DNA from 2 places in the Pseudoalteromonas sp. C2R02 genome. Region 2 is predicted to be linked to the other one. Evidence: predicted binding sites of a transcription regulator. Region 2 holds the regulator's gene; the other holds the start of a gene.

Region 1 (10,398 bases), on a different contig from region 2:
ATGCATTTTGTGATGCTTTACGTGTCGCGATACCTGAAGGGTTAGCTTGTAACTCTTCAACATATGCTTGAGATTTTTCAGCCCAATCAGCTGGCAATTCGCTGTTTTGACGACGTTCTAATTCTGCAGCTAATTCTGGGTGTGCAGCTTTATATGCATCAAATTTTTCGTTCCAGCTAGACTCTGAATCAGAACCTTTTGCTTTAGCGTCCCAATCAGAATAAACATCTTCAGGGATTTCAAATGCGCCATGTTCCCAGTTTAAGAATTCACGTGCAGCTGCAATCTCGTTATCTCCTAATGGAGCACCGTGACAATCATGGCTACCTGATTTATTTGGTGAACCGTAACCAATAACTGTTTTACAACAAATTAATGTTGGTTTAGAAGTCTCTGCACGTGCTTCATCAATTGCTGCACGAATTTCTTCACTGTTATGACCATCAACATTAGCAATGACATGCCAACCGTATGATTCAAAACGAGCTGGAGTATCATCAGTAAACCAACCTTCAACTTCGCCATCAATTGAAATGCCATTGTCATCCCAAAAAGCAACTAATTTACCTAAACCTAATGTACCCGCTAATGAACATGCTTCATGAGAAACACCTTCCATTAAACAGCCATCGCCTAAGAAAGTATAAGTGAAGTGATCTACGATATCGTGACCTTCACGGTTAAACTGTGCGCCTAAAGATTTTTCGGCAATCGCCATACCAACAGCATTAGTAATACCTTGGCCTAATGGACCTGTAGTTGTTTCAACACCTGGTGCATAACCATACTCTGGGTGACCTGGCGTTTTAGAATCCATTTGACGGAAATCTTTAAGATCTTCAATTGAAAGTTGATAGCCAGATAAATGAAGCAAAGAATATATCAGCATTGAACCATGACCATTTGAGAGTATAAATCGGTCACGATCAACCCATTCTGGGTTTGTTGGATTATGCTTTAGATAATCACGCCATAAAACCTCAGCGATATCCGCCATACCCATAGGGGCACCCGGATGACCTGATTTGGCTTTTTGAACGGCGTCCATTGATAGGACTCTAATAGCATTTGCTAGTTCTTTGCGAGATGGCATAACTTCTTCTACCTTCAATTTTGTGCGCTGGAAATAATTTAAGTTTTTACTAAATTGCAGGTTTGCAAAAATAGAACAGCCATTCTTACTTATTAAGGATTCTTGAGCAATAAAAACCCCTACAAATTTTAAGTTCTTTAGTTTTTTTCATACAATTTAGAATATTAACGCTATAATTTATAACGTTTAGACGTCTAGGCGTAAAAAAACTATGAAATTGTAATCGCTTCAGATAAAATACATCCATTATTTTTACCTAGCGCATGCTTCACCTCCATAGACAACTTGTAGGTGTAAAAACCAGCGCTCTCTATTGTGAGTATACATAAAATGGCGAAACATTTTTTTACTTCTGAATCAGTATCAGAAGGTCATCCGGATAAAATTGCTGATCAAATCTCTGATGCTGTATTAGATGCCATCATTGCTAAAGATAAGCATGCGAGAGTTGCCTGTGAAACTATGGTAAAAACGGGTGTTGCGATTATCTCTGGTGAAGTATCAACTAATGCTTGGGTTGATTTAGAAAAACTTACACGTAACGTGATCAGTGAAATTGGCTATACATCTTCTGATGTAGGTTTTGATGGCGAAACATGTGGTATCATGAATTTAATTGGTCAACAGTCTCCAGAAATCGCACAAGGTGTTGATCGTTCAAAACCTGAAGAGCAAGGCGCTGGTGACCAAGGTTTAATGTTTGGTTATGCAACAAATGAAACACCAACATTAATGCCTGCACCACTTTACTACTCTCATCGTTTAGTTGAGCGTCAAGCTGAAGCGCGTAAATCAGGTATTTTACCTTGGTTACGTCCAGATGCTAAATCTCAGGTGACTTTTGTTTATGAAGATAACAAACCAGTAGCTATTGATACTGTTGTTTTATCGACTCAGCATAATCCTGATATCAAGCAAGACGATTTAGTTAATGCGGTAATGGAAAATATCATTAAACATGTTTTACCAGCTGAACTATTAACTGAAGATACTAAATATCATATCAATCCAACGGGCCGTTTTGTAATTGGTGGTCCGGTAGGTGATTGTGGTTTAACTGGTCGTAAAATCATTGTTGATACATACGGCGGTATGGCACGTCACGGCGGCGGTGCTTTTTCTGGTAAAGATCCATCAAAAGTTGACCGTAGTGCTGCATACGCAGGTCGTTATGTTGCAAAAAATATCGTTGCTGCTGGACTTGCTGATCGGTGTGAGATTCAAGTGTCTTACGCTATTGGTGTTGCAGAGCCTACATCTATCTCTGTTGATACATTTGGCACAGGTAAAGTATCTGAAGAACGTTTAGTTGAACTAGTACGTGAACACTTCGACTTACGTCCTTACGGCATTACTAAGATGTTAGATTTATTACATCCTATGTACCAACAAACTGCTGCATACGGGCACTTCGGTCGCGAACCATATGAAATGACTGTAGGCGATGATACTTTTACAGCATTCAGCTGGGAAAAAACAGATAAAGCAGACGCATTAAAAGCATCTGCAGGTTTGTAAACTAACTCTATTCTAGAGAATAAAAAAAGGTGAAGCTTAACTTCACCTTTTTTTATGTCTAATTATTGAATTACTAAAAAGTCGATTTAAACCAATCCCAGATACCTAAAGAAAAGTCATCAAATATATTAATGCCAAGCGCTGATTTAATAAGATATAAAATTAAAAGTCCTAACCCTGCACAAAAGCTCAAAAAAATAGTACCAAAAAATGCTTGTACCAATAAACCAAATTGTTTTTCTGCCCGAGTTAATTCTCTTAAATTTCTTCCAGCTACAAAAACATAATAATAACGATAGCGGAAAAACTTTACTGTACTTCTAAAATCAACCGCATGTTTACCCCAACTCCTAGCACTAACGGCTATTTTTAAATTTGCTAATTGCTCCTCAGTAAAACTGTCTTGCACATCTTCAGGCATTTTCTCTAGTAATTTTTTAAGTCCACAATCATGTTTTAAACTCTGCCTTATTTTTTTATTTTCATCTTCAAAGCCTACTTCGGCTCCATTTAGGAGTTTACTTTCTTTATTTGCAATATTCATTTTTCACCCAAGATGAAGATAAACTTTTATATTTTTGATTAAACTTTATTTGAATACAGATAATGTGAGCTACCCCATACTCTTCGGCATTAATTAATATGTTTTTTAATAAGTGAGGATGATTAGTAAAACTCTCTAACAGTTTATAAAAAAGCAGGGTTTGTGTTGAATTTAAATCAGAGAGATTTTGCATATATATATCAAACACCTCTAAAATAACCTCTTTCTTATAAGGTCCATAAAATAAAGCTTTATCTATATAGCTTTGAGTTTCAATAGATAAGCCTTCGATTAAAGAATTTATTCTAGCAAGATCACTCCATACAATAGGCCAAGACTCTCTATAAATTAGGGAGGTTTTATATATTTCTTTTATTTCTTTTATTTTATGCTGCTTTTCAAATTTACTTATTATTCCCCAATGAATAATTTTGCCTTTAGTATGTAGATAATGAGGGTTTTCAGAACTATAACTGATCGCTTTATTTATTGCTAAAAGTGCATCATCATAGTCTCGTCTATTATCCACCAATTCAGACCTAGACCATTCATCAATATGATAACTTGCATTGAAGTACCACATACTTGCTAATGCCCACTGAAAAGAAATAAACGCAAATGCCAAAGTCAGAATAATTAATAAACTGATACAGAAATCAGTTACTGAACTATTTAATTTTTTCATATTATCTAAATAATGATTTAGTAATATCATAAGGAGTTTGATGAAAAATCTTGTGAGAAGTTTCTTCTCCTAACAATTCAGTTACTTTATTGTGAGCAATGCTCAAGATAGGCGGCCTACGTTGAATATTGTGGCTATCTGAAGCGACTACATCAATCACACCATCAAGCAATAACTTTTCAGATAATAATTGTACTTTTTGGCCAAAGTGACCTGTTAATGAAGAAGCTGTCAATTGGAATAAACAGCCTAAACTTTGAAATTGTTTGATTTTTTCGGGAGCTTTTAATATATCTCGATTTCGCTCAGGATGAGCTATTAAAGGCTTTATATTATGTAATGTGAGCCATCGGATTAACTTTTCACATCCATGAGGAACATGGCTATGAGGTAGTTCTAATAACAATACTTTTTGACCTTCAACTTGTCCTATAAATGGAATTCGACCTTGCTCAATTTCTGGTAGTAATTGTGCATCTATCCTTACCTCAGCAGCATAGGCTATATCTAAGTTAATATTATTCTCTGATAATAAAGCTTTAAGTTCATGAACTTCGGATTTAATTTTATATATCGTATTATCAAATCGACCAAAATGAATATGAGGTGTCATCACCATACGCTTTATACCATCTTTTTCAGCTATCTGAAAAAGAGACAAAGATTCATCTTTGTCTCTAGCGCCATCATCTATTCCTGGAATTAAATGGCTATGAATATCTATCATGCTTTGCTAGCATTGTGAGCATTACCATATTCATAATAATATGCATTTTCATCTTTACTAACCGTGGCCATATCTAACTGGTTAAGTACAACACCACCCACTTTTGCATTTGCTTGTAACAACTTACCTATGCCTATTTTTGCAATTCCTGTGCGTGTATCATCAGATTTCACAACATACAAGATAGAATCTGCATATTTAGATATTATTAATGCGTCACTAACAGCTTGAACCGGTGCTGTATCTATCACCACCTTATCAAATTTAATTCTCACCATGTCTATAACTTCACTGAATTTTTCAGAAGACAATAATTCAAGTGGGTTTGGCGGTAATTGACCACAAGGCATAATAGTCACGCCAGATTGCTCATCAACATAAATACAATCTTCAAATTTTTCAGTACCTGCAATCAGATTGGCAATACCAGGATGATATGAAGGGATACCATATTTTTTACATAAGCTAGGTTTTCTCATATCAGCATCAATTAACAAAACATTTTCTATTTGTGCTAAAGCTGATGAAAAACTAACAGATACCGCACTTTTACCCTCATTTGGTAATGAAGATGTCACTTCAATTACTGTATTATCAGAGTCTAAGTGAGTTAATAAAAAATTGGTTCTCAAGGTTCTAACCGACTCTGAATAGCCTTTCTCTGAAGCATCAAAAAATTGATGTGTATTAATTTCCTCACCTTTTTGTAAATTTAGTAAAGGCAAAGTCCCTAAAAGGCGTTGAGATAAAATGCTTTCCACATCACTCACACTTTTAAAAGTATCATTTAAAAGCTCTCTTAGAATTGCCAAACCAATACCAAAAGCGACTGAAAAAATGAATGCAATAGCCACTAGTTTCTTTTTATTTGGTTTAATTGGGTAACGGGGTTCCATCGCTTTTTCAACAAAAGTTACCGGTTCTGAATTAAAATCACCTGTTACTTGTGTTTCTTTCGACCGCCTTAAAAACTGGTTAAATAAGTTTTTATTAGCTTCTACATCACGTAATAACTTATGAAAAGTTAATTCTTTTTTACTCACGTCTTGGTATTTTAACTTTGTAAGTGTTAATTCATTTTGTAATCTATTTAATTTATCTTCAGCATTTAACACTGATTGATCAACTTCATCAATAAATCCAGATATCCTATCATTGAAACGACTTTTTAAAAGCCTTACTTCTTCTACAGCAGCCTGCATGACAGGATGTTTAGGTCCATATACTTTAGATAACTCAGCATGTTTTAATTCTGAACTTAAAAGCTGAGCGTTGGCATTTTTAATTAATTCATGATCTTTTAACTCTGAGATAAATTTCAGCTTATCATTTTCCCCATGTTTATTTATTAACTGAGCGATAGTCTTTAGCTGTATTAACTCATTTCTTGCTTCATTGAATTGTTCTGTTAATAATGTTACTTCATTGTCTATCATGGTCACAGCGCCATCGATATCAACTAAGTTCTCTTGCTCTCGATACCTTTGTAATTTCTCTTCTGAAGCATCTAGTCTTACTCTTAACTCATCTAAACGACCACCGAGCCATTGAGATGCCTTCTCAGTTATGCCTAATTTTGCTGCCATCTGAGTTTCAATATATATTTCACCCACCGCATTTGCAGCAGCAGCTGCCACCTCTGGATTTGGGTGCTCAAAATAAATTTCAACCAAATGGCTCCAACCAACACGTTTTACCTTTAGGCTTTTTTGAAATATTTTGACTTTCCTTTGAATTTCATAAAGCGCTCTTTTTTCAGGTGAAATACGAACAACTTCCTTCTTAGGTAAAAATGGTATGCTATTTTGTAGCTTATCTAATAATCCTAATTCACTTTGAAGGCTTTTATCAGGTGATTTATACATATCTAGCTTGCTAATTACTTTTCTTGCAATATCACCTGACTGTAATAATTCTAACTGAGTAATCCCATACTCTTGTCTTTGTGTATTAGCAGCATAAACTTCTTTAACAGAAACGGCTTGAACTCTAGCAGAATCAAAAAGGATGGTTGCTTTAGCTTGATAAACAGACTGAATATTAGCTAAAACTATGGATACCAAAACAGTAATTAGAATTGCAAAACCAACAATTAAAAACTTGTATTTTAATACAGTTTTTAATAATCGATTGATATCTAAGCCTTTAGCCTGATCTAAGCTTAAGTTATCTTGTATATTTATATTCGAATGCGTATCCATTAAAAAAACCTTCGCTCTATTGTTACAGTATCACCAGCATTTACTTTTGTTTTTAGCAAGGCTTGATTTTGCATTTCTTTACTACCTTCCCTGTATATATACACCTTTTCGGTTGAGGCTCTTTCTGTTAATCCGCCAGCAAGGGCAATTGCTTGATTAATTGTCATACCAGGCTGATAAGGGTACCCCCCCGGAGTTCTAACTTCTCCATGAATATAAAAAGATCTATATTGAGTAATATGAACAAAAACATTGGGATTAATTAAAAAATCACCATTTAAGCGTGCGTAAATATTATTTTGTAACTGTTTCGCTGTTAAACCAGATACTTTAATATCACCGAGAAAGGGGTAATTTATTTTTCCGCTGTTGCCAATTTGAGTATTTAAAGTCAAATCATCCTGCCCATAAACCTTAATCTCAATATGATCTCCTGAACCTAAAATATATTCATTATTAGCAAAAGCATTCATTGGCATAAATAAAACTAAACAAACTAAATATAAAAAATTTTTCACAACCTTCCCTACATTGAAATATTAAAATTTAAGCCAGCTAAGTTTTTATCAAAAGACATGATTTCTGTTGTTGAATCATTATCCTTAATTTCGATAAACACCCCGATCTCTAACCAACGTTGAATTAAATATGAAATACTAAAGCTTCCAGTTAATATTTCATCTTTACGATAAATACCTGTGTATACATCAGTTGTAAAAGAGGCACCTATACTTGAACGTAACTTTTCATTCCAGTTATGATTCCAGTTAAGTGCATATAAACTTTGATTGACATAATCACCTTCTGTTGTTGGGTCTTTGGCGGCTCGTGAAGTTTCAAATGTGATATTTGTATATGTTAATGGCTGCCATTGAATTTGTGCCTCCCAGCTTAAGCCGCTAAAGTTTTCTCTACTAGAGCCTACAAAAGATTTATTTTGATAACCTAATTTTGCCAAACCCGTTGTCATTGAGGTCATTTCCCACTGAACACCTAATAAGGCTCTATTATCTTTAGAATCACGGCTAATAGTATTATCTTCAATTTGATCATATTTAATATCTTCGCGACTAAGGTCTAAAAATAAATCGGTTTCTGAATCCATTTTATAAAAAAGTGATGAGCCAAATTTTATAGAACTAGTATCTCTATATTTAGAGATACTTCTAAAATTGTCATATTTTTTATTCTCGGATTGTGCTTCAAATGCGATACGGGTAAATGAACTCATTGCGCCAAATTCATATTTACCACCTAAAATATGCTTTTTATAAGTTAAGGGTTCAGGAAGCGCACTCCCAGTCCCTTCAGTCACTCCAGTACCTCTGGGCTCAGATTGGCTAAAAGCAGAAGCAAGTAAATCAAATCTATGTTTATTACTTGGTTCAAAGTGAGCTGATAAATTAGCTTCTGTATCTAAATAATTATCATCAGAATTTTTACCATAGCTACCCGAACTCAACCCTAAATCCAATTTGTATTGGTTCAAGCCATCATCAAATACTAAACCAATCGATGGTGTAACTATCAGGATAGAGTCTCCTTGTTTATCTGAGGCTTGCTGATAAATATTATCATCGTACTTACTAACGACATTTAATAAAGGTTTAACAACCACGCCATTTTCTAAATAAATCTCAGAAGATGCTGTACCATGTGTCGTATAGCAAAATACTCCTGCAAATAATGATATTTTTATACAAGTTTTCACTTTTAAGGATCCTAATTTAGTACGCATTTTTACCCGTAAATCCTTTAAATACAGTCAAAAAAATGATTTTTAAATCGAACCAAAGTGACCAATGCTTAATATATTGCAAATCATAATCAACTCTATTTTCCATTTTTTCTAAAGTATCGGTTTCACCTCGCCAGCCATTTATTTGTGCCCAGCCAGTAATGCCTGGCTTTACTTTATGGCGTAACATATAAAACTCAACTTTCTTTCTATATTCTTCATTATGAGATACAGCATGAGGTCGAGGCCCTACAATTGACATATCACCTGTCACTACATTAAAAAATTGTGGCAACTCATCTAAACTTGTACGGCGTAAGAAACCACCTAAAGGCGTAATTCGGCTATCATTTTTTGTCGCTTGAGTGACTACATCACTGTTTTCAGTAACTGTCATAGAGCGAAATTTCCAAACCTTTATTTTTTGACCTGCTAAGCCATATCTATCTTGCTTAAATAAGATAGGCCCTTTAGATGTGTATTTAATACATAATGCAATAATCATTAAAATTGGAGATATCAGGGCTAATATAGTTAAGCCTAAAATGATGTCTTCACTTCTTTTAACCCATTCTTTTATACCTAAATATGGAGATTCAAAAACACTTAAGGTGTCAATATCACCAACATGGTCTATACGAGCATGTATTAAGTTTGATAAAAAGAAATCAGGAATAAAATGAACATCAACAGTCGTGTCGCCTAAGCGACTCAATATATCTGCAATACGTTTTTCAGCTTTTAAAGGCAATGCGATAAACAAAACATCTATTTCACCATTTCTAGCGCGATTGACAGCATCATTTACTGAGCCCTCTATTGTATAGTTTTGATTTTGAAATACCCTTTCTGGGGAGCGGTCTTCAAAAAAACCAACACTGTCATAACCTAGTTCATTATGCTGCTCAATCTGTTTAGCAATTCGAACACCAGCATCTGTTGCTCCTATAATTGCAGCTTTCTTTATGCTAAAGCCTAATTTTCTTCTATTAACTTTATAGCTTCGCAAAATTAAGCGCCAAAGAAATAAGTTCACGAATGAGAAAGCAAACCAACAAGCTATAGTGACACGAGACAATTGCTCTGAAAATTTAAAGATAAAGGCGAATAAAAATAAAGCGGCAAAAGCAACTGTTAAAGTAAGCCAAGCACTTAACACCATAGAACGAAGCTTCCCAGCCCTCCATGAACGGTATAAATCAACCCCTTCTGCAACATATAAAAAAGCAACTAATACAATAAGTAAAACAACTAAATATTCGCGACCTAACCTTACGCCATATACACTTGCAGCTAAATATAATGATATGACTAATATAATAAGATCAAAAAACCGACAAATGACTGAATTAGATTTCGTTCCAGCTTTAAAAGTTGATGACTTTTTCACTTTTCACTCCCTGAAGATATAACACTTTGAATGCCCCTTTTATAAACCGAAACCTTGTTAGTTTCCGGTTTTATTCAATTAAATTTTTACGTTAACAAAGCTAATACTTGTTTTGTTTTTTCTATCATTAACTTCTCATTACCTTTAGTTTCTAGATTCAATCTCAGCAATGATTCCGTATTTGATTTTCGAAGATTAAACCTCCAAGCTCCCATATTTATGCTGATCCCATCTGTATAGTCTATGTTGATAGCATCACTTTTATATACAGATAATACCTTTGCAATTACAGAATCAGCATCTGAAACTTTTCTATTTATTTCGCCAGGTGATGGATATGCTGATACTCTATTTTTGACTAAATTAGATAAAGAAGACTCTTTAACACAAAGAAGTTCTGCAACTAATAACCAAGGGATCATGCCTGAATCACAATATGAAAAATCTCTGAAATAATGGTGAGCACTCATTTCACCACCATAGATAGCATCTTCAGAACGCA
Region 2 (10,398 bases):
CTGCAAGGTGATTGCGAGTAAACTCAAGGTTTACTCAACATATTTATAATCAACTCTGGGTGTAATATTACATAAAAGTTCATATGGGATAGTTTCAGCATGTTTAGCGATTACTTCAACGGGTAATTCAGGGCCCCATAGAATTACTTCATCTGCGACTTTATCTTGTAAAACATCACCTAAATCAATTGTAATCATGTCCATAGATACACGCCCGACTAAAGGCACTTTACGACCGTTAACCATTACTGGTGTGCCAGTTTGCGCATGACGTGGATACCCATCACCGTAACCCATCGCAATAATACCTAAATAAGTATCTTTAGTACTGACCCAGTTAGCACCATAACCGGTTGATTCACCTTTGTTAATACGTTTAATCTCAATCAAGCGGGTTTTTAAACACATAACAGGCTTTAAACCATGAACTGCACCTGATTTATCTAACATAGGTGATACACCATATATCATCAGACCTGGCCTGATCCAATCTCCATGACTTTGCTGCCAACCAATAATACCAGCAGAATTAGCTAAACAAGTTTGTTCTTTCACTTGCTTTGTTATGGCTTCAAATAACTTTAACTGAACTTGAGTCATTGAATTTGTAATATCGTCAGCACATGCAAAATGCGTCATTAGCTTAATATCAGGTTTTACATTTTTGCTTGCAGTTAACCTGTGGTAAAAATTGCTAAATTGAGATGGCGTAATACCGAGTCGATGCATGCCTGTATCAATTTTAAGCCAAACGGTTAATTGGCCATCTAAGTCACAGGATTCGATATCTTTTAATTGCGTTTCATTATGAACAATTGTTTGAAAGTTATTTGCCAATAAAATTGGTAGATCTGTTTTATCAAAAAAACCTTCTAATAAAACAATTGGCTTAACAAGGCCACCAGCACGTAATGCCAAAGCTTCATCAATCCTAGCAACTGCAAATGCGTCAGCTTCATTTAAGTTTTGTGCAATTTGCACCAAGCCATGACCATAAGCGTTCGCTTTAAGAACAGCCATGGTTTTACTATTTGGTGCAAACTCGCGTACTTTTTTAAGGTTATGACTTAATGCCGTTAAATTTATTTCTGCGGTAGCTAAACGCATTTGATTACTCTTTTTAAATTAATAGTCATCGTCCATTGCAGGACCGGCATAGTTATCAAATCGAGAGAATTGGCCTTGGAAGGTTAAGCGTACACGTCCAATTGGACCATTACGCTGTTTACCTAAAATAATTTCAGCGACGCCTTTATCAGCGGAGTCTTCGTTATAAACTTCATCACGGTATATAAACATGATTAAATCGGCATCCTGCTCGATTGAACCTGATTCACGTAAATCTGAGTTAATTGGACGTTTATCAGCTCTTTGCTCTAGTGTACGGTTAAGCTGAGAGAGCGCAACAACCGGGCATTCAAGTTCTTTTGCTAAGGCTTTTAATGAACGAGATATTTCACCAATTTCTAGGGTACGGTTATCCGCAAGGCTTGGCACTTTCATTAATTGCAGGTAATCGACCATGATCATGCTTACACCATCATGATCTCGTGCAATACGCCTAGCACGAGAACGCAACTCAGTAGGCGTTAAACCTGAAGAGTCATCAACAAACATTTTACCTTTTTCAATAAGTAAACCCATAGTGGATGATAAACGCGCCCAATCATCATCGTCTAACTGACCCGTTCTTACTTTTGTTTGGTTGATACGGCCAAGTGAGGCTAGCATACGCATCATGATTTGTTCTGACGGCATCTCTAGTGAAAAGATAATGACAGGCTTGTCTTGGGTCATTGCAGCATGCTCAGCAATATTCATTGCAAAGGTTGTTTTACCCATAGATGGACGTGCTGCTACTATGATTAAATCTGAATTTTGAAAACCACAAGTCATTTTATCTAAATCAGAATAACCAGAACTGATCCCCGTAATACCGTCTTGGGGTGATTGATATAACTCTTCTATTTTATCTACTGTTTTTTCTAGTATGGTATGAATACTTTGTGGGCCATCACTGCTTTTAGTACGAGATTCAGCAATTTTAAATACTTTACTCTCGGCTAAATCTAATAGCTCATGGCTTTCTCGACCTTCAGGATTAAAACCTGCTTCAGCAATTTCATTAGCCACGCCTATCATTTCACGTACAACAGCACGCTCACGTACGATATCAGCATAGGCTGAAATATTGGCAGCACTAGGGGTATTTTTAGCAATTTCACCTAAATAAGCAAAACCACCTATGCCTTCAAGTTGATTATTTTTTTCTAACGTTTCAGAAATGGTAATTAAATCTATCGGCTGATGTAAATCAACCAGTTTTTCCATTGCCTCAAAAATAAACTTATGCGTACGGGTATAAAAATCTTTGCCAACAACACGTTCTGCTACGCGATCCCATGCTTCATTATCTAGCATTAGACCACCTAAAACAGACTGCTCTGCTTCAATGGAATGCGGAGGAATTTTTAAAGTATCAATTTGTTTATCAAATTGCTTTTCAAATTTTTGAGACTTTTCGAACTTTGCCATTTCATCATACTAATAACTTCTAATATGGCTATTCTATCGACTCTGATTATCAGTTAATACTAAAATTTTAATTCAATAAAAAAAGCTGAGCTAAGCTCAGCTTTTTTATGTGATTTTAAAGCGAGTTTATAGTGCCTTAAGATTAATACGGCCACTAATTGTATCTATTTCAATATCTGCTTTACCACCTAACATTTCAAACTCTAATGAGCTTGAAGGTCCATATTTAGGTTTATTTACTTTATCACCAGTTAAGCTATTTCTAATTTTACCACCAGCATGAGATTCAATTTCAAATTTTGCCGATGCTTTTTCTGATAAATTTAACTGTACATTGCCGCTCACAGTTTCTATTTGCACTCTCGCATTATTTGAAAAGCTTGGAATAGATAAATCTAACTCACCATTTACAGTACTGATATCTAATCGCTGAATTGAGTCTGCGTGTAACTCTATTTCGCCATTTACATTTTCAATTCTAATATCTTCAGCTTGTGTTTTAGTTTCAATATCACCATTTACTGCATTAAAACGTAAACGTCCTTGAGAATCTGTATCATGAATACTGCCATTCACTGTTTCATAATGTATTTTTCCACCTAATGCTTTAGATCTAATGCCACCATTTACAGTTGTTAAATTTATTTTACCCGCTAATTTATGGGCTGATATATTACCATTAACAGTTTCAATGTCTGAGCCACCTTCCACTTGAGAAATATCAACATTGACATTAACACCCTCAAAATCTAAATCACTATTAATTGGCACATGGATCACTAAATTAGAACCTTCTCCTGAATTCCAACTTCGCATCTTTCTTGGCATTTTCACTTTAAAAATAGTTCGGTTACCTGAACTTTTAAATTCATAATCCAAAGCTTTATCATCTAACTCACCTGTTACTTTAACTTCGGACTTGTTCCAACCCTTAATTTGAACATCACCACGTTGATTTTCTATGATCACTTTGCCATTACTTGAAACAGATAATGTTTCATCTATTTTTTCACCTGCAAATGCAAAGGTACTTGAGATACTTAAAAGTGCTACCGCTATTAATTTCATTGTCATGGTTATTCTCCTAAATCTGTTGCCATTTTGGTTGGTGCACTCGATTAATCAGCTCCAACTGCTGTCTATATACTTGCGCTAGCATTCGTAATAATGTCGAATTTTGCGGTTCATTTTTTAAGGCTTGTTTAATTGCCGTTTCAGCTTGTTCTAAATCATCTAACTGAGACTGCCAATCATCTGTTAACGCTGGTTTTGCTTGATATTGCACTAAAAGCGCTTGTTTCTCTGTTTCAAATAACTGACTCATTGAAGCCACATTATTTATCTCACTACCTTCAGGTGATATCTGTGTATTAGATAAAAAGTTAATGCTTAACAGTACCGCTGCAAAACATGCTGCTATAACAGACAGCTTTGTAAAATGATTATTTACTTTAGGTTTATCGTTAAAGTCTATTGCACGATCTATCCCTTGCCATAAATCTTTTTTAGGCTGAATTTCTTCAGGCATCTTTTCTAAAGAGTGTTTTAAAAAATTATCAAAATCTTTATTGCTCATCTTCATACCACTCCTTTAATAAATTACGTGCGCGATGATATTGCGCTTTGCTTGAGCCAACTGCCATATTCAAAATAGTTGCAATCTCTTCATGGCGATAACCCTCTACGGCATACAATACAAATACCATTCTTGCTCGTTCTGGTAATCGTAATATCAACTTGTCTAAGCCATTTAAGTCGTGTTCGTCTTCAATCGCTTGTTCATCCATGCCTGCATCTTCAGTACTGACGACTTTTTGCAACCAACTTTTTTGCTTTCGTATATAGCTAATCGTGATATTTGCCGTCACACTATGTAACCAAGTTGAAAATTTTGACTTGCCATCAAAGTTTGCAATTTTTTGCCACAATTGAACAAATACTTCCTGTGATGCATCTTCAGCTGTTGATTTATCAGCGGTTAAACGTAAACACAACGCATATACCCTACTAATATATTGATTATAAAGTTGTTCGAAAGCAGATCGATCGCCTTGCTGTACAGAAGCAATCAATTGTTCTTCTTGTACTGCAGCAAACCTTTGCTCGGCTTTAATTAACATTTAAAGTCACCCAAATAGTCCCTTGAATTAGTTTTTATAACGTATTAAGTTGCTTTAATGTATTAGACGCTTGCTTGGTAGGAAAAGGTTTAAACAAAAATAAATTATTTTTTAAAACATCATACTTAAAAACAAAAATGCGACTAATAACCCAGCAATAAATAATTATTGAGTGAGTACATTAATCGCATTAATTTATTTTTAAAAGTAATTAATTCTTTTAAAAGCCTAAAATTACTTTACTAAAGAATTAGTTAACCAGTATAAATCAGAATGAATACCTGCTGCTGTTACTTCTTTACCGGCACCTGGGCCTTGAATAACAAGTGCATTTTCTTGGTACCACTGACTATTTATTACAAAAATATTATCACCCGCTTTTAATGTTGCTAAAGGATCGTCTTTAGCAACGGCTGATAATCCAACTTTAGCAATCAATTTATTTTCAGTTAGGTTAAGTTCTGCAACATATCTCAGTACTAAGTTATCTTTTGCAGCATTTGATAGCTTTTCATCCATATAAACATCAAGTACATCTCGTTTATCTAAAAATGACTGCCAATCTCCTTGGGTTAATTCTAGTGGCATCATAGGTGTGAGCTCAATATCATCTAAATCTAGCGATAAACCCACTTCCCTTGCAAGGATAAGTAATTTACGTTGCACATCTCGACCAGATAAATCTTCTCTTGGATCTGGCTCAGTATACCCCATGCCTTTTGCTTGTAATAATAGCTCTGAGAAAGGTGCTGCACCATCATACTCACAACACAACCACGATAAAGTACCAGAGAAAACACCAGACAAACGCTCAACTTTATCACCTGAGTGTTGTAAGTCGTTTAATGCAAAGTTAATTGGTAAGCCTGCACCCACACTTGTATTGTATCGCCACTTTAAATTACGCTCAGATAGTTTTTCTCTTAAGCTATCATACCAAGATGTTTGCGCAGTACCTGCGTATTTATTAGCACTGATCAAGTGGCAATTTTGCGATGCAAAATCAGGATATAGCAAACTAAATTCTTCGCTAGCAGTAATATCAATCACCACTTTATGCTCATAATCTAACTGTTCAAGCTGATTTATCAATGTTTCTTTCTCATAACTAACAGCTGTATTTTGCCACTGTGGTTGCCAATCAGATAACGCGATACCATCAGTATTAAATAACATACTTTTACTACGTACTAATCCAACCAGTTTTACTGGGATCAGTTGATTTAAACGTATTAGTTGCTGTTCTAACTGCTCAATAAAGGTTGCGCCTACATTGCCTAAACCTGCAACAATAACAGCTAATTCTTGTGAATCACTGATCAATTCATCATGTAATACGGTTAATAAATCCGTATCAAAAGCTTGCTCACATAATACTAAACCATACTCATTGCCTAAAAGGTCTTTTTGAGAAAAGGCAAAACGCACATTAATATTATATTTTTGCAGCAGTTTACTTGCTTGCTCTGTTAATTGCTGTGCAACTGAGTTTGGACAAACAATTCCTAAACCAAACAAGTTAGATTCAATTAAATTTGCACGCCCTGATAAATGATTAATCACTGTATGGGTATAAGATGCCGGAATTAATAAATAAGTATCACCATCAAGGTCAAAGTGATGCAAACTATGCTGAATAAGTTGGCTTAGCTCACCAATCTCTCCATCTGCTAATTCTTCTATTTTCACCAAGTCATGATTATCTAAAGTTGTTAAAAAGTGCTTTTGTTTTGCGCTACCTTTTTTAACGATTTCAGTACCACCACTATGACTATCAAAGCTGCTTCTAACAACTAGCTTAATATCGGTTTCTTTTAATGGGGTTAATGTTTTAGCATGTAGTACAGGATTGCCTAATCTTGCCAATAGGTTTGCTTGCTCTCGGCACACTTTTGAATATTTTATAGCATGTTTAACTTTTCTTGGATCAGTACTGTAAACACCTTGGGTATCAGTCCAAATAGTCACACTTTGCGCATTACAATAACGCGCGATTAATGTTGCGCTATAGTCACTACCATTTCGCCCTAAAGTAACAGTTTCACCATCAATATCTTTAGCAATAAAACCCGTCACTACATTAAATTGCAGTGCATTTAAAACTTCACAACTTTTTTGATTAGTGTCATGCTGAAGCTGACCATCTTTTAATAACAGTAAATCTCTGGCATCAAAAGAGTGTGCTTTATAATCTAGCTGCGTTAAATATTGCGCTAATAGCCTTGAAGACCATACTTCACCATGCGCTAAAAGCTGTGCTTCTATTAACTTATTTTGTTGTGCTAATTGAGTTATTGCATCTAACTCAATATTTAATTTACCTAACGCATGAACTTGTTGCTCATCAATTAACAGTTCACTTATCAATTCTACTTGATGGTTTTTTAATAATTTAACAACATCGCAAATGCCTTGTGCATCATTTTGCTGATAACACTGCCATAGCTTAACAAGTGTATTTGTCGTTTTACCTGCAGCAGAAACTACAATTGAGTCACCTAATTGACAATGACTAATTATAATATTCGCTACCGCATGATATCGCGCTGCAGAACTTAGGCTAGAGCCACCAAATTTATGTACTGATTTATTCATTTCAATTTACCAAATAGCTTCATTAGCAGAAGTTAAGCACTTAACATTTGCAATATTTATATCATTTACAGTGTAATTTAGATTCTTAAGATTTTGAACCTACACCGGGTTTTGTTGCTTCAAAAGTACGTTCTAAATCATTTATTAAATCTTGAACATCTTCAATTCCCACTGAAACTCGGATCATTGTATCGCCCACGCCGGCTTCCAATCTTGCGGTTGCATCCATACCTGCATGAGTCATAGTTGCAGGATGACAAATTAGGCTTTCAACACCACCTAAGGATTCAGCTAAAGTAAATTGCTCAACACTTGTTAAGAATTTTGCTGAGTCGTTAATATCACCTTTAATATCAAAACTCACCATACCGCCAAAACCTTTTTGTTGTTTTTTAGCGAGTTCATGTTGTGGATGAGATTTTAAACCTGGGTAATATACTTGTTCAACATATGGGCTTTTTTCTAAATACTCAGCAACAGCCATCGCATTTAGCTCATGCTGTTTAATTCTCACATTTAATGTGCGAATACCACGTAAAGTCAGGTAGCTATCAAAAGGCGCACCTGTAATACCGATATTATTTGCCCACCAAGCAAGCTCAGCACCTAACTCTGCTGTTTTAGCGATTACAGCTCCGCCAACAACGTCAGAGTGCCCATTAATGTATTTAGTTGTTGAATGCACAACAATATCTACACCTAATTCCATTGGATTTTGTAATGCAGGTGATAAAAATGTATTGTCGGCAGCCACTAAAGCGCCGCACTGCTTAGCGGTTGCAACCACTTTACTGATATCTGTTAAACGTAATAACGGGTTACTTGGTGTTTCTATCCATATAACTTTGGGTTTGATATTAAGAATTTCATCAAAACTTGCATCTAATGTGAAGTTAACGATTTTTAATTTTAATAAACCGCGTTTTTCTAAACTTGTGAATAAACGGTAGCTACCACCATAACAGTCGTGTGGGATCACTAAAGTATCTGTAGATGATAATAGTTGTGTAATTAAATGCACTGCAGCCATTCCTGTTGCAGTAATAATGCCTTTTTCTCCACCTTCTAATTCAGCTAAAGTTTCAGCAAGAATGTCTCTTGTTGGATTGCCGCTGCGTCCATAATCGTAAGCACGCTTTTTATCAAAGTCAGCAAATGAATAAGTAGTTGATAAATAAAGAGGCGGAACCACTGCACCGTGATGCTTATCTGCTTCGATGCCTTTTCTTACAGCTGTTGTTGCTTTTTTTACTTGAGTCATTTTTAATACCTACAACCAATTAGATGTTTAGACGTCTAAAAGGTTAATTCAATAAGTTTGGGAAGTCAAAACTTTTATCCATCTAAATAGCTAAACATCTTAAATTTGACTATCTTAGATAAATAGATAAAATTTCGAGTCAATAAAACAATTAAAATTACATAAAGTAGTTCTATTAGACTAGTCAGATTAGTATAATTTAGCTCGACAACAAAAGCGCGGTTTGAATAAAAGGCAATTTAAGTATATGGCAACAAAATGGAATGGTGAATATGTTCACCCATACGCAGAACATGGTAAAAAATCAGAGTTAGTTAAAAAAATAACTGTTTCGATTCCATTAAGTGTTTTAAAAGTACTTACTGACGAAAGAACACGTCGACAAGTAAATAACTTGCGTCATGCAACAAACAGTGAATTACTGTGTGAAGCATTTTTACATGCATTTACTGGACAGCCACTACCCAATGATGAAGATCTGAAAAAAGATAATCCAGATCACATTCCAGCTGAAGTTAAAAAGATAATGACTGAAATGGGTTTAGAATTACCCTTTATGGAAGATGAAGATTAATTATTTTCAGCTTTAGCTAAAGTAAAATATTAAGTCCATATAATAAAAAAGCCAATTAATTTTAATTGGCTTTTTTATGCGGATAATTCAGATTTAGCAATTTTCCATGGCTTTAAATAAGCACGTATATTGATATTCAAATTCTAATTGAGTTATTTTGCTACCATCAATAATTCTATTCTCAACCGTATTTAACGAATAAGTAGGGGCTTTTACTTCTAATTGTGAGCAGGCTTGTTGGTAAAATTCTTGTTTTGTTGGATGATCAGGACTGGCTAGATTAAAAAGCTGTTTTGGTGTTTGCCATTGTTTTAATAAACAAATAATACCAGCCATTACATCTGTTTGATGAACCATATTAACCGCCGCCAAAGCGCTACTTCTTAGATGTTTACCAGACACAAACTTACCAGGATGACGTTTAGGACCAATTAACCCAGCTAAACGTACAACCTTACCTAAATCAGCTAACTGTAATACTTTTTGCTCTGCTTGATTAAGCAACTTTTGGCGCTCTGTAACTAAAGTTAATGTGCTTAATTCATTATATTCAACTGATGCATTTGGATAAATACCCGTTGAAGAACATAATAAAAAACCTTTCATTTTAAGTTTTATTGCAAGATCAATCGCCTGGTTTAAACTCTCGATATAGTTATCTCTTGGTGTGATACAACACACCCAATATGCTTCCTCTAAACTAATATTGTGCTCTAAGTCATTTTGATTATTTACATTAAAGTAATGAATCTGCTTTTCATTTGCTAATTTTTTTGAGCGGCAAGTCTCTTGAGTAATAACTCCAATCTGTTGTAAATTGGTACTTAATTTACTACCAAGCCACCCAGAACCTAAAATAACAACATTTACGGGCTTATTTTCCATTAACATTCCATCAATATACTAGCAGTTTTAAGGGATATATGATTATATTACCACTATCTAATTCTCGTTGTACTGTTGTGTTAATTATGATCCAAAACTTATCTATTCGAAAAAAAATTCTCTTTTTGATTGGTGGCACGATTGCTGTGCTACTTATAATGGCTTCATTCTTTTTAGTAAATCATATTGCTTCTTTATCTCGTAGCTCAATCGAGAGTGAAGCAAAACAATATGTACAATCAGAACAACAATCCATCGAATCTTATTTTGCTCAATATGGCAAGATTGTAGAAACATTCGTAACAAATCCATACTTAGTTAACTGGTTTGAAAATTGGACAGCCAGAGAAAGTGATTTAGCGCTTGCCGACGGTTATGATGCTGTAAACCAAGATATGGTACGTATTAGTGGCAATGACGATAATATT

What was found. The regulator MetJ, encoded in region 2, represses methionine synthesis genes. The targets are predictions, from matches to a motif close to TAGACGTCTAGACGTCTA.
Region 1: a site for MetJ is predicted at 1,281-1,298, ahead of metK (methionine adenosyltransferase). Genes of this name have one in related genera too.

The regions. Positions count from the first base shown of each region.
Region 1 is NZ_JAHKQC010000027.1:35,689-46,086, reverse strand. Features, by position in the region: gene tkt (transketolase) at 1-1,093, opposite strand, end outside; gene metK (methionine adenosyltransferase) at 1,424-2,611, shown strand; gene KO527_RS09445 (3-phosphoshikimate 1-carboxyvinyltransferase) at 2,685-3,155, opposite strand; gene KO527_RS09440 (VpsP family polysaccharide biosynthesis protein) at 3,139-3,840, opposite strand; gene KO527_RS09435 (CpsB/CapC family capsule biosynthesis tyrosine phosphatase) at 3,842-4,567, opposite strand; gene KO527_RS09430 (polysaccharide biosynthesis tyrosine autokinase) at 4,564-6,768, opposite strand; gene KO527_RS09425 (polysaccharide biosynthesis/export family protein) at 6,768-7,247, opposite strand; gene KO527_RS09420 (outer membrane beta-barrel protein) at 7,295-8,479, opposite strand; gene KO527_RS09415 (undecaprenyl-phosphate glucose phosphotransferase) at 8,496-9,896, opposite strand; gene KO527_RS09410 (phosphomannomutase CpsG) at 9,983-10,398, opposite strand, start outside.
Region 2 is NZ_JAHKQC010000026.1:142,195-152,592, forward strand. Features, by position in the region: gene KO527_RS09210 (secondary thiamine-phosphate synthase enzyme YjbQ) at 1-21, shown strand, start outside; gene alr (alanine racemase) at 31-1,107, opposite strand; gene dnaB (replicative DNA helicase) at 1,126-2,535, opposite strand; gene KO527_RS09225 (DUF4097 family beta strand repeat-containing protein) at 2,662-3,603, opposite strand; gene KO527_RS09230 (hypothetical protein) at 3,620-4,117, opposite strand; gene KO527_RS09235 (RNA polymerase sigma factor) at 4,101-4,655, opposite strand; gene metL (bifunctional aspartate kinase/homoserine dehydrogenase II) at 4,890-7,250, opposite strand; gene metB (cystathionine gamma-synthase) at 7,336-8,511, opposite strand; gene metJ (met regulon transcriptional regulator MetJ) at 8,759-9,085, shown strand; gene KO527_RS09255 (NADP-binding protein) at 9,179-9,970, opposite strand; gene KO527_RS09260 (methyl-accepting chemotaxis protein) at 10,057-10,398, shown strand, end outside.